3 regions of the Rhodococcus sp. FW305-130 genome follow, and region 2 is predicted to be linked to each of the others. Evidence: riboswitches for the same ligand, from Rfam matches in the RefSeq annotation. Region 2 holds a riboswitch; each other region holds the start of a gene.
The links. Region 2 has a riboswitch for S-adenosylmethionine ahead of AC3WQS_RS03010 (LLM class flavin-dependent oxidoreductase). Riboswitches for the same ligand answer to the same signal wherever they lie in the genome.

Region 1 (4,540 bases), on a different contig from region 2:
GTATTCGATGCTCTCGGTGGTGACGATGCGGTAAGCCGAGATGTTGGTGATCGCGGTCTTCGTCGGATTGAGGGAGTTCCAACCGCCGCCGACCGGTGCGCAGGCGCTCAGGTCGAGTGCACCGGAAGTGACGGGTCCGCCGCCACTGACGTCGGCCGAGTCGCTCCACACAGCGAGCGAGCCCGCACCGCCGAGGAGGAGGGCGCCGGCCGCAGCAGCAGCGATCGCGCCCTTGGTCTGCTTCTTCATGAAAATCTCATTTCATGTCTGGGACCCGAAATGGGTCGTTCAGACATGAGTATCAGCCACGGCAAACGATTCGTTACTACTTTTTCTCAAATTTCTTTTTGGACTGCGATCCACCTATTGTCGGGGTGTATTCGCCTCTGACCTGCGAATAACTATCAGTACGCAATCTTCCTTCGAAAGAAACCGCTTGTTTGTCCAGCTGGACAAAGTGGACGAGTCGGATCCTGGCAAATCTAGTGTTTTTTACCAGTTAATTACCGACTCGCGGTTTTGTTTTGCAATTGAATCAATTGTTTGCGGTGCTACGGAATGGATCGGTTGTCATTCCTACAAGATCGGCGACCGACTCGAGAACGACTGTGGGTCGGTACGGGAAGAGCTCCACCGACGCGCGGGTCGAGATCCCGGTCATCACCAGAATCGTCTGCAGTCCGGCTTCGAGGCCACAGACGATGTCGGTGTCCATCCGGTCGCCGATCATCAATGTGTTGGCCGAATGAGCGCCGATGGACCGCAGGGCAGAGCGCATCATCAAGGCGTTGGGCTTGCCGACGTAGTAGGGATCGCGTCCGGTTGCCTTGGTGATGAGAGCGGCGACCGAGCCGGTGGCCGGCAGCGAGCCGTCACGCGACGGCCCAGTGGCGTCGGGGTTGGTGGCGATGAACCGCGAACCACGCTCGACCAGGCGAATGGCGGTCGTGATCGCCTCGAACGAGTACGTGCGCGTCTCGCCGAGTACGACGTAGTCGGGGTCACTGTCCGTCAGGACGTAACCGATGTCGTGCAGGGCAGTGGTCAGGCCCGATTCGCCGACCACGTAGGCGCTGCCGCCTGGCCGCTGGTTGGCCAGGAACGTCGCGGTAGCGAGCGCTGACGTCCAGATCGACTTCTCCGGGATGTCGAGTCCCGAATTGAGCAGGCGTGCTCGCAGGTCACGCGGGGTTCGGATGGAGTTGTTGGTGAGCACCATGTACGGGATGTCGTTCGACGCCAGCTCTGCCAGGAACGTGTCCGCTCCAGGTATCAAGTGCTCCTCGTGGACGAGAACCCCGTCCATGTCCATGAGGTAGGTCCAACCGGTCTGATCTTCTGTACTGGTCATGACTCCAGTATGTGCGGGTGCCGCCCGATGTGGGCGATCAAGCGAGAAGGCGCCACAGCCCGATCAGGCCGACGACGACAATCGTGTAGCGCAATGCAGTGGGGGACAGGCGCCGTCCGTAGCGGGCGCCCAGGACGCCACCGCCGAGCGAGCCGACAGCGATCAAACCGGCTGCTGCCCAATTGATCTGATCGAACGCCAGAGTGATGTACATCCCCGCTGCAACGATGTTGACGAGCAGTGAGAGCAGGTTCTTCGCGCCGTTCATGCGTTGGAGGGTTTCCGGGAGGATGGCACCCATCACACCGATGAGAAGGATGCCCTGCGCGGCAGTGAAGTATCCGCCGTAGATGCCGACCGCAAAGGTGCCGGCGGTCAGGAGCATCAGCCTCTTGGTGGACAGCGTCGTTTCTTCGGTTGAACGCTTCTTGGCCCACGCCTGGATGCGTGGTTGGAGGAGGACGAGCGCGAGGGCGAGGACCAACAGCACCGGAACGATGGTTTCGAACAGTTTCTCGGGTAGATGCATGAGCAACCAGGAACCGAGTAGTGCCCCGGCGAGTGACGCCGGAATCTGCCACTTCAGTCGATCCCACTGTCCGGACAGCTCGCGTCGGTAGCCCCAGGTGCCGGAAACTCCGCCGGCGACGAGCCCGACCGCGTTGGACATGGTCGCGGTCACGGGCGGCATGCCGAAGGCGACCAGCGTCGGGAACGTGATCAGCGTTCCACTGCCGACCACGGCGTTGATCGCGCCCGCACCGATGCCGGCCAGCAATATGAAGAAAGCGTCGAGTCCACTCACTCCGCAGACGGTACGGCAGAGGAAAAGTCGGTCCAGACGGCGGTCCCGGTCTTCGTTCGAACACTCCATTGAACACGTCAAACGCGGCTTCGGACACCGTTGGAATCAGTGCGATTTCAACCTGGTTGATCTTTCATTTCCCTTGCAGTGCAGGGAAATACAACATTTGACGACTAGACATTTCGGGTCTAGTCTTTGCTCACCATCCAGAGCGACCGAGAGACCTGGCTCGTCGACGTCGCAGCAACCCCCCGAGTGATCGGGAGCGGGTGCTACCGCCAGGACCGATGGAAGGCATCACATGGGTTCCACTTCGCACGCTCCGCACAGGCGCCGCCATATCGATCTGTGCCGCACCGCTTCGTGTCACTGTCGCTGACCGAACCGTCGTCTTCGCAACTCGAGCTCACCAACTCGAGACCACAGCTGCGTTCCCATTCCCCGAAAGGTCTATTCGTCATGTCCACTCCGTCAGGTAGCGCGCCGTGAGCGCGCCCACCGATGTCCGCCCCGAAAAGTCGGTGTCCGAGCCGCAACTTCCGGACTCGGAGCTTGTCGTTGCTCGCACCTGGCACCCGCTGCGCTGGGTGATCAGTGCGGTCGTGCTGGTACTGCTTGCTCAGTTCATCCACGGACTCGTCGTCAACCCCGGCTGGGACTGGCCGACCTTCGCGCAGTACTTCACCGCGAAATCAGTGCTCGCCGCGCTGTGGATGACGATCAAACTGACGCTGTGGGGGACGATCCTCGGATTCGGTCTCGGTGTTTTCCTGGCACTCGGTCGGTTGTCGAAAAACCCGGTCCTGCAGGTGATCGCTTGGACCTACATCTGGGCCTTCCGCTCGATTCCACTCATCGTGCAGCTGCTCTTCTGGTTCAACATCACATACCTGTACCAGACGCTTTCTCTCGGAATACCTTTCGGGCCCGAGTTCTTCACCTTCCAGGTCAGCGGTGTGATCGGCGGATTCACCGCGGCGGTCATCGGTTTGGCGCTGCACCAGGCTGCATACTCGGCCGAGATCATCCGCTCCGGAATCATTTCGGTGGATCACGGCCAGATCGAAGCTGCTCACTCGCTCGGTATTCCGCGCAGTCGCCAGTTCTTCAAGATCGTTCTCCCGCAGGCAATGCGAGCGATTCTCCCCAACGCCGCCAACGAGGTCATCGGACTCTTCAAGGGAACGTCGATCGTCTCCACCATGGCAATCGCCGAACTGTTCTACCAGGTGCAGGTCATCTTCGGCCGCAACGGACGAGTCGTGCCCCTGCTGATGGTCGCCACGATCTGGTACATCATCCTCACGACGTTGCTCTCGATCGGTCAGTACTACGTGGAGCGCCACTATGCACGAGGATCCGCCCGTGCGCTTCCGTTGACTCCGGTACAGAAGGCGCGCAAGAAGTTCGAAGAGATTCGCGATGCGCGTCTCGATATTCCGAGAGGTGCGACCCGATGACCGCAGAACTGGCCGAAGAGACGGTGTATGCCGTCGAAGCGCGCGGAATTCACAAGTCGTTCGGCACGCTGGAAGTACTTGCCGGCGTTGATCTCCTGGTCCGCAAGGGCGAAGTGACCGTCATTCTCGGTCCGTCTGGTTCCGGTAAGTCCACCTTGCTGCGCACCCTCAATCACCTCGAGAAGGTCGACCGCGGGACCGTGCGGATCGACGGAGAACTGATCGGGTACCGGCGCAAGGGAAACCGGCTCCACGAACTGCGTGACCGCGAGATCCTGAAACAGCGTTCGCACATCGGATTCGTGTTCCAGAACTTCAACCTGTTTCCGCACCTGACCGCGCTGGAAAACGTGGTGGAAGCGCCGCTCTCGGCCCAGAAGCGTGATCGTGTCGAGGTGTACCGCGAGGCCCGCGCACTGCTCGAGCGAGTGGGAGTGGGGGACAAGGCGGACGAGTATCCCCGCCAACTCTCCGGTGGCCAGCAACAGCGCGTCGCGATAGCGCGAGCGCTGGCACTGCGGCCGGCGGTCATTCTCTTCGACGAGCCGACGTCGGCGCTCGACCCGGAACTGGTCGGCGAGGTTCTCGAAGTCCTCGCTCAGTTGGCCCGTGACGGCGCCACCTTGGTGATCGTCACACACGAGGTCGGATTTGCTCGGGAAGTGGCGGACACTGCGGTCTTCATGGACGGCGGCGTCATCGTCGAACAGGGCCCACCTTCGCAGGTGATCGACAATCCGGTCCACGAACGGACCAAAGCTTTTCTCTCCCGCGTCCTCTGACGCGACCCAGACTCATTCCCGGAAGGAAAAATTGATGTTCTCCCCATCCCGTCGCGCGACTTTTCTGATCTCGGCTCTTGCCACAGTCGGACTGCTCAGCGCTGCGTGCAGCAGCGCGGACGCGGAGTCCGACGGCGCCCAG
Region 2 (4,540 bases):
CCGTGAGGCGATCAACGACGGAAGCAGTACCGGCGTCCCGCCGCGCTCGGCGTACCGACGTTCCCAGAACCAGAAGGCAACGGCAGCGCCGAACGCACCGATCAGGAAAGCCGCAGCCACAGTGACACTGGTTCGGGTCACGATGGGCCACAACAGGAGCCCGGTCGTAGTCGCCAGCAGACACAGCCCAACCGGATCGATCGATGCGCCTGATCGGGTAGTTCGATCACGGCGCAGAAAGCGACACGCCAAAATCAGAGTGATCACGGCAAACGGCACGTTGAGAACGAGAAGCAACCGCCATCCGAAGTCGGCGTCGGAATACTTCAGCAGAACGCCACCGAGGATCGGTCCGGAAACGCCGGCCAGACCACCCGCGGTGCTGTACGCGCCTAACGCCTTCGCCCGAGCCTTTCCGGACACCCGGTCGGTGATGATGCCGAGCACCTGCGAACTGATGGTGCCTGCGCCGATCCCCTGCCCCAGACGCGCCAACACGATCATCGACGGATCCGACGCACATGCTCCGAGGATTCCCATCACAGCGAAAATGCTCAGCCCCGCCAAGAACAAGCGTCGACGCCCGACGACGTCACCGAGTCGGCCCGCCGGCACAAGGGCCAAGCCGAAAGTCAGCGAATAGCTCGCAAGGATCCACTGCACCTCGGAGGTCGACGCGCCCAGCGACGCCCGGATCGACGGAACCCCGATTCCGAGCACCGCCGAATCGAGAAGGGTGGTGAAGCCCGCGGCTACGCAGACGATGATCTCCCAGCGGACGGCCGAATCGAGCTTGGTGGATTCGGCCGCCGCTGTGACCGTGTGGGACAGGACCCGTTACCCCGCAACTTCAGACGCGGCCCGACGCGTGAGCGGCGGTCGCAACCCCAAGTGCTCTCGCAGCGTCGACGTGGAGTACTCGGTGCGGTACGCCCCACGCTCCTGCAGTTCCGGGATCAACCAGTCCACGATCTCGTCGAGCCCGGTCGGCACCAGGTACGGCGAGATATTGAAGCCGTCCGAAGCTCCGTTGCGCACCCAATGGACCAACTGATCTGCGACCTGCCCCGGGGTGCCCGCAAAACCCGAACGCTGCGAGGTCTCGATGGCGACCTGACGTAGCGACAGATTCTTTGCCTCGGCGAGAGCCCGCCATTCACGTGCAATCGCAATGGGGTCGTTGCCGTCTCGCGCGGAACCGCGCGTCTCGGACACCGGGCGGGCAACCGGATCTTCCTCCGGTAGTGGACCGTCCGGGTCTCGGTCGGAAAGGTCCTTCCCCCACACCAATCCGACGAGGGACAGTGCGGTTTGGCCGGTGAACTGACCTTCGAGGACCCACCGCGCCTTCTCTTCGACCTCGGACTCGTTCTCCGCCAACACGATCTGCGTGCTGGGCAGGATCTTGACGTCGTCCTCCGGTCGCCCGACGCTACGCAACCGAGCCCGAATGTCGTCGGCGAAGTCGAGCGCGCCGTCGAAATGCGTCCCGTGTCGCGAGAAGATGACGTCGGCGTGCGTCGCCGCGAAATCGCGTCCAGTCGGCGAATCGCCCGCTTGAAAGATGACCGGATGTCCCTGTCTGCTGCGGGGAAGCGTCGGCGTCACGGTGATGTCGAACTGCGAAGTCTGGCGGCGTACGTCGCTCACGGCTCCCGGAGTCGACCAGTTCTCGGACGTGCGAGAGTCCGAGATCGCGTCGTCGGCCCACGAATCCCACAGTGCCCGTGCAGTTTCGATGAACTGCCCGGCACGCTCGTAACGCAGGGCGTGGTCGAGGAAACCACCGCGACGGAAATTCTCTCCCGTCCAAGCGTTGTCAGTGGTGACCGCGTTCCAGCCGGCCCGTCCGTCGGAAAGTAGATCGAGGCCGGAGAGTCGACGGGCGAGGTCGGCCGGTTCGTTGTACGTGGTGTTCTGTGTCGCGACCAGCCCGATCTTGTCGGTGATACCGGCGAGGGCGGCCAACTGCGCAATGGCGTCGGGGCGGCCGGCGATATCCAGATCGAGAATCTTGCCGTTCTGCTCGCGAAGACGAAGGCCCTCACCGAGGAAGAAGGCGTCGAACAGACCTCGCTCGGCGGTGAGTACCAACCGCCGAAACGTCTCGAAGTCGATCTGGGATCCGCTCGAGGAATCGGACCAGATGGTGGTGTGGTTGACCCCTTGGAAGAAGACGCCGAAGTGAACGTGTGCGTCGGGTCGAGGTACGGCGGAGCGTGATGCAGTCATAGCCGAAATGTCCTTAGCGCGAAGTCAAGTCAGGAGGAGTGGACGAATCGATTTGCGGGCCGCTGCAGGCCGAGGTTGCCCCTCAGAGTCGATCCCGGAACCGGGCGTCGCGTCAATCCGGACTTCGACAGCGCCGGAAGCACGAATTTGGCCAGCACCGGAAGGTCCTCGTCGATCACGAGAGCGTGGAAATGAACACCGTCGAGGTGTCCGGCCAATTCCTTCAGAACCACGGCCGCTTCCCCCGGATCTGCAGCCAGGAGCAGTCGGCCAGTGACGACGGCATTCCCGTACGAGTTCAGCTCGATCAACCGCTGCGCCGCAGACAGATTCGGCGTATCGAATGCCACATCGACCTCGGCGACCACCAATGACGCGCCCTCATCGCGCGCCTTGGCAGCCGACTGTGCAATGGCCTCCACCGAATCACCGGAAACGAGAACAACATCGGCCTGGTGTGGTTCGATGGCGCCGTAGCGGCCGAACACCACCAACTGGCCTTGCGGCGGCCGCGGAACGATTGACGGCCCCTTCACCGAGAAGGTGTCGCCCTCGAAATTGACGTAATGCAGACGATCACGCTCGAGGAAACGCCCACTGAGATAGTCACGGACGACGGCGTCGTCCTCCCACGAATCCCAGAGATCTGTCACGACGGTAACCGAATCCCGCTGCTCCTGCTGACGCGCCGACTCCGTCGTTACCGGAGCCCTCCCCCACGCCCTCGCCGCGGCATCGTCTTCGACCGGAACAGCAAGCCAGCCGCCACGCCCACGCGAGGAGTAGTCCAATGTCGCCAATTGCGAAGAGGTGTGGAACGGTTCGGCGTACGTGGTCCCGACGACGGGGACCAGTCCGATCGTGCTGGTCGTCGCCGCCACGTATGACGCCCTGGAGACGGCATCGATGCGGCCGACAATGTCACCACTCGGAGGGAGGATGGAATCGTCGAACGTCGCGAAGGTGAAGCCCGCATTCTCGGCAGCCGCGACGCGATCGCGCACGGCCTTACCCGTGAGCAACTGATCCGGGCGATGTGAGCTTCGGCGCCAGGCAGCGGGGTGAGTGCCCTCGCCGTCCAGTTCGATACCCACGGCAAATACAGTCATGTGTCCTCCATCGGTCCTGGCGGTAGCACCCACACTGCGGTTAGGTAGCGGGTTGCTGCGGCATCATCGAGCCAGGTCTCTCAGCCACTCTGGATGGTGGATGCAATCTATGCGGGCGACGCTGAACAAGTCAAATCGCGCTTGACGAATCATATTGACCTACAACATATTTCAATACAATCATCCTGATCGAAAGGGTTGCGCAACGCTAGCCGACGTAGACACGAAAGAGCCCCGCCCGACTCGCGTCGGACGGGGCTCTCGGTGTGCGCTGGAACGCTACTTCGCGCCCATCCATGCCTGATCGAACAGCATGATGCCGGTTGCAGTCGGAACCACACCGTGCACGTTCTTCTGCCAAGCCCAGAACGACGTGAGCCCGCCGATCGGCGCCGACGGAACCGTCTCGTTCCACAGCGTCTGAATCTTGCCGATGATCGCCAGGGTCGACGAATTATCCTTGGCTTGTTGTAGATCTGCGATCAGCTGATCCATCGCCGGGTTCGCATATCCAGCAGTATTCGCCATCGAGGTGCTGTTGGTCGTGGAGAACAATCCGAGATCGAGAATCGACTCGTACATTCCGATGCCCGCGTGCGCGAGGTCGAAATCGTGCTTGACGTAGACGTTCTGCACGATGTCGCCGGCGTTGTTGGCCAAGATCAAGTTCACCTCGAACCCGACGGCCTGCAACAGTGACTGCACGGCGAGGCCGATCGCGTGGTCCTTGGGCTCACTGAGCACGACGTAGTCGAGAGTGCCGTCGTATCCGTCTGCCTTCGCCTGATTCAGAAGCTCCTTGGCCTTTTCGGGGTCGTAGGCAATACCCGGTGTGTCTACGTGCCATTGCGACGTCGGACCGAACAACTCCGAGCCAGGCAGTCCCTCACCGTTTTCCACGCGCTGATCGATCAACGTGGTGTCCAGCGCGTAGCCGATAGCCTGGCGAACGCGAACATCCGAGCCCGGTCGGCCTTCACGATTGTTGACAATCTCGGCACTACCGGCGTTGAGCACGTCGATGTAACCGGGGTAACCAGCGGACTTGGCGGAATTGATCGCCGAAGTAAGGCCGCGAATGTAGGCAACATCGAGCTGACCGCTGTTCAATGATTCGAGATTGGCCTGCGGACCGTTGAGTGCAACCATCCGCAGTTTGTCCAGCTTGGGAGCGCCGCCGTAGTAGGACGGGTTGGCTT
Region 3 (4,540 bases), on a different contig from region 2:
CGCGCGAGAGAACACCGTTTCCACAACCACCGAGCCGGCGAGCAGCGTGCCGACCAGCACACCGGCAATGGTGAATGCCGGAATGCTCGCCAGTCGCAACGCGTGACGGGTCTGCACGCGCCAACGGCTTGCGCCCTTGGCGTACGCAGTCTCCACATGCGGCGAACGTAGCGTCGACTGCAGGCTGGTCGTGAGCACCTGCGCGATCACCGCGCCGGTCGGGATCGCCAAGGTGATCGCCGGAAGAATCACCGTTGCGAATCCCTTGTCTCCGAATGCCGGGAAGATGTGCAGACGGAACGAGAAGAGTTGCAGAAGAATCAGGCCCACCCAGAAAGTAGGCACTGCCACACCCAGCGGCGGCAGCGAGAACAACAGGTTCGCGAGCCACCGCTTGCGGGTGTAGGTAGCGAAGAACGCGATCGCCACTCCGAACAACACGGCCAGAACCAAAGCGGTGGTTGCCAGCACCAGAGTGCTGGGCAGCGCCGAGAAGATGGCATCCGTCACCGGCTGACCGGTGGAGATCGATGTACCGAAATCGCCGCGAAGAGCATTTGTCAGCGACGTCCAGTACTGCACCCACACCGACTGGTCCAAGCCGTACCGCGCCCGAAGCTGATCGAGCGCAGCCTGATCCACTGCGACACCCTGACCGGACGAGTCGGCAGCCATGCTGACGGGATCACTCGGCAGGAGGAACAGAATCACGAACGAGATGGTGAAGGCGGCCCACAGGACCACTGCGGCCTGACCCAGTCGGGTGAGTACGTATCGAGTCATGATTACTTACCCGACAACCATGCGTCGTAGAACTGCAGGCGTGAAGAGGCTTCGAAGTTCAGGTCCTGCACACTCGATCCGGCACCGATGGCCTGTGAGAGCTCGATGGTGGGGATGGAGAGTCCACGGTCGAGGATCAATTCCTGTGCAGTGGATACCAGTTCGCCGCGTTGGCCGTTGTCCGTGGCTGCAAGCTGGTCTGTGAGAACCTTGTCGAGCTCCGGATCTGCGCCGCGACGGTTCAGGTTGCGGCCCTCTGTGCTGAACGATGCCCGCAGGATGTCGGCGTCCGCGCGAGTGCTGTTGTAATACAGCGAATCGTAATCACCCGATACTCCCTTCTCGGTCCATTCACCGTTCGAGACCAGGTTGAGCTGCAAGTCGACGCCGACCTTCTTGAGCTGCTGCTGTACGAGCTCGAGGATGGCCTGGTTACCCGAGAACACCGGACTGAAGGTGACGCTGAAAGTGAGCTTCTGCCCGTCCTTCTCGCGGATACCGTCGCTGCCGGTCTTCCAACCAGCCGCGTCGAGAAGCTTCGCCGACTTGTCGGCGTCGTACGTCACGACACTCGATTCGTCGCTGTAGAGCGGAGTGGTGTGAGCCAACGGGCTCGTGGCCGGGAAGAACGACGGATCCAGAACGGTGTCGACGAGTTCTTGGCGGTTGATCGCGGGAATGATGGCCTGGCGAACAGCCTGATCGGCGAGAACGCCGCGACTGACGTTTGGCTGGAAGAAGAAGCTCACACCCGGGTTCGGCCTTGTGAGGATTCGTCCGCCTGCGCCCTCGATCTGCGGCGCATCCTGCGGAAGCGCATCGCTGACCGCATCGAGCTGGCCGGAGGCCACGCTGCCTGCCCGCACACCAGATTCGGGGACCACCGTGAAGTCGACGCCGTCGAGGTAGGCCTCACCCTGATGCGCGACCGCGTCCGACGCCCAGTTGTATCCCGCACGCTTGGCGATCTTGACGCTCTTGTCCTGCTGCCAGTCGGTGTACACGAACGGTCCGGAGGCGATCACCGCTGCACCGGGGCAGCGCTGCTCGGATGCCAGCGCGGTGGTGGAATCGGCGAGGATTCCGAGCTGTGGCGTCGAAGTTGCCTGCAGGAACTGAACATTGGGTCCGGAGAAATTGATCTTCGCCGTGTGAGCATCTACGACGTCGGTACCGGTGTACGAGGACAGGTAACTCTTCGCCAACGACGCGTTCGGTCCGAGATTCTTGACCGAGTCGAAGGTCTTCTTCACCGAATCCGCCGTCACCGGGGTGCCGTCACTGAAGGTGGCGTCGTCGCGAAGGACGAACGTGAAGCTAGCGGCGTCGGGGCTGATCTCCCAGCTCTTGGCGAGCCACGGGGTGATCTCTCCGGAGTCGGGATTTTGATCGGTCAGCGAATCCACCACGGTCCGAGTGACATACACGGTCTGGTTACTGCCGGCCTGGGCCGGATCGGCACACGTCGGCGCCTGCGACAGACCGTAGCGAAGGGTTCCGCCGGACTGGGCGGGGCCTGCGTCGGCAGCACTGTCACTCCCGCTGCTGCAGCCGGCGAGGACGGTGCCGAGAACCGAGACAGCACCGATACCGGCGATTACGGTCGCGCGTTTGCGGGCACCGAATGAGGGCGAAGACACCAAGAACTCCTAAAGAGGCATGCCGAAGAGCGCACCCGTCGCCTGAGACGAGAAAGGCGATCGAGCACGAATCACTTGTGAGAGAAGAGAAAACAGACTTGTCGACGACTCGCCTGAGTGTGAATGACTGACCGAGGTCAGTTGGTACAGAAAGATCCCGCGGTGCGGCACAGGTCTACGTGACGACGCGACCAGGCGGTATCGAAACCGCCTTCGACTGCCTTCATTTCGTGTTCCTCCATCGGTCCTGGCGGTAGCACCCGCACCCGATCACTCGGGGGGTTGCTGCGACTTCAATGAGCCAGGTCTCTCGGTCGCTCTGGATGGTCGTTCGCAAGTGTACGAGGTTAAACCCGGGTGTTGTCAACCCGGTCGGTAGGAATTGCTGCTCGAGTCACATTTTCGAGGACCCGAAGTTGTTTCTCGAACGGGTGGATGCCCACCTCTTCGGGCGAGAGTGACGCGTCGTAAAGCGGTGTGTATCCACTGGACAGATACAGCGCGACGGCCTCGGGTTGCCGAGGACCCGTCGTGAGAAACACCCGGTTGTATCCACGAAGTTCGACCTCTCGTTCCAACTCGCGAACGACGGCCTTGCCGAGGCCGCGCTTCCGATAGTCGACCGATGTCCAGATTCTCTTCAGTTCGGCAGTGGTGGAATCGAATTGACGAAACGCACCACCGGCGATCGGCAGACCGTCGTGGGTGAGCACCAGAAGCGCACCCTGCGGATAGGCAAATTCTTCTGCCGGATACGTCGTGAGATCCTCGAGCATCGCTTCGCGAGTCCCGCCGTAACGCGAACTGTATTCGAGTGCCAACTCCGCGATCAGTGGAGCTGCCAAGGGATCGTCCTGCGATACCGAATAGACCTCTACCGCTCCGACACCCTCGAGCTGTCGAGTTCCGAGCTCCAGTGCCACAACACTTTCCTCCATGAATCTGGTCAACGCTCCCCCAGCCTGAAAACTTCCGGAGCGAGGGTGGTTCCGTCGACGAGGTCCGCCACAAGTTCACCCAAGGCCGGACCGAACTTGAACCCATGCCCCGAGAACCCCGCCGCCACCGTGACGGCTCCGACTCGGTCGATGACGAAGTTACTGTCCGGCGTGCTCGTGTACAGGCAGGTGAGCGACTCGACACGGGTGGAATCGACACCGGGCAACCACGACTCGGCGTACTCCACCAATCGCTGCTCTCCGTCGACACCAGGGGTGTAGTCACGGGTCTGCGGAGTCACCACCGGCCCGGTCGCGTGTTCGCCGATCTTGATCCCGTCCTCGGAACCAAGCCCGTAGATCCCCGCGGTCTCCAATTCTGCGCCGGTGTGGTGAACGAAACTCGGCCACTCGACTCCGGGATCGAGCGGTGCGAAGTGTGCCGGTTGTTCCTGTGTCGTGCGCAGTGTCGGCAGTACGATCTCGGAGCCGAGACCGCTGTCTTCGATCAGATCCGCAGTCCACGCACCGGCCGCGATCACTACCTGACGAGCTGCGAGCGTTCCACTGTCCGTCACCACGTCCACGCCGTAGGACGCCCGCGCGAGTGCCAACACCCGAACGTCGTGACGGACCTCGGCGCCGGCAAACACCGCTCCCGCCTTCAGAGCGGTCACGGCGCGGTCCGCGTGCAACCGGCCTGCATCGGGATGATGGAGCACCGTGGTGTCGAATCGCAGCCCCGGCCAACGGGCGGACGCCTCGGCAGGGGTGAGGATCTCGCCCTTGATGCCCGCCTCGAGAAGTATCTTCGCCTTGGACTGCACTGCCTGCGGCAGGCCGTGATCAACGGCACCGGTGAGTTCCAGGAACCCGATGTCCGTCGTGGTCTCCAACTCCCGCCACAGCGGCAGCGCGTCGGCCGCCAACCCGGTGTACAGGTGATTGTCGTACGCCTGACGGTAGATGCGCGAAGTACCGTGCGACGCACCGTGCTTGTGCCCCGGCCCGAACTGTTCCAGCTGAACGACGCTACGTCCGCGCGCCGCGAGCCGCCAGGCGGTGGAGGACCCGACGAGTCCTCCACCGATGACGATCGCATCGAGAATCTCACTCATGGACGAGAGCTCACTTGGTCTTCGGAAGGCCGGGCGGGTTGATCAGGGACGTGTCGACGGC

Region 1: another riboswitch for S-adenosylmethionine. It lies ahead of AC3WQS_RS26650 (amino acid ABC transporter permease); the one in region 2 lies ahead of AC3WQS_RS03010 (LLM class flavin-dependent oxidoreductase).
Region 3: another riboswitch for S-adenosylmethionine. It lies ahead of AC3WQS_RS26675 (putative leader peptide); the one in region 2 lies ahead of AC3WQS_RS03010 (LLM class flavin-dependent oxidoreductase).

The regions. Positions count from the first base shown of each region.
Region 1 covers NZ_JBYTAP010000009.1:260,520-265,059, forward strand. The annotation lists gene AC3WQS_RS26635 (alternate-type signal peptide domain-containing protein) at 1-249, opposite strand, end outside; gene AC3WQS_RS26640 (HAD-IIA family hydrolase) at 536-1,351, opposite strand; gene AC3WQS_RS26645 (sulfite exporter TauE/SafE family protein) at 1,389-2,156, opposite strand; SAM riboswitch class I at 2,356-2,450, shown strand; gene AC3WQS_RS26650 (amino acid ABC transporter permease) at 2,642-3,616, shown strand; gene AC3WQS_RS26655 (amino acid ABC transporter ATP-binding protein) at 3,613-4,398, shown strand; gene AC3WQS_RS26660 (ABC transporter substrate-binding protein) at 4,433-4,540, shown strand, end outside.
Region 2 covers NZ_JBYTAP010000001.1:605,568-610,107, reverse strand. The annotation lists gene AC3WQS_RS03020 (MFS transporter) at 1-768, opposite strand, end outside; gene AC3WQS_RS03015 (NtaA/DmoA family FMN-dependent monooxygenase) at 838-2,232, opposite strand; gene AC3WQS_RS03010 (LLM class flavin-dependent oxidoreductase) at 2,262-3,341, opposite strand; SAM riboswitch class I at 3,346-3,441, opposite strand; gene AC3WQS_RS03005 (ABC transporter substrate-binding protein) at 3,621-4,540, opposite strand, start outside.
Region 3 covers NZ_JBYTAP010000009.1:265,873-270,412, reverse strand. The annotation lists gene AC3WQS_RS26685 (ABC transporter permease) at 1-783, opposite strand, end outside; gene AC3WQS_RS26680 (ABC transporter substrate-binding protein) at 786-2,423, opposite strand; gene AC3WQS_RS26675 (putative leader peptide) at 2,561-2,650, opposite strand; SAM riboswitch class I at 2,659-2,753, opposite strand; gene AC3WQS_RS26670 (GNAT family N-acetyltransferase) at 2,771-3,361, opposite strand; gene AC3WQS_RS26665 (FAD-dependent oxidoreductase) at 3,370-4,479, opposite strand; gene AC3WQS_RS26660 (ABC transporter substrate-binding protein) at 4,490-4,540, opposite strand, start outside.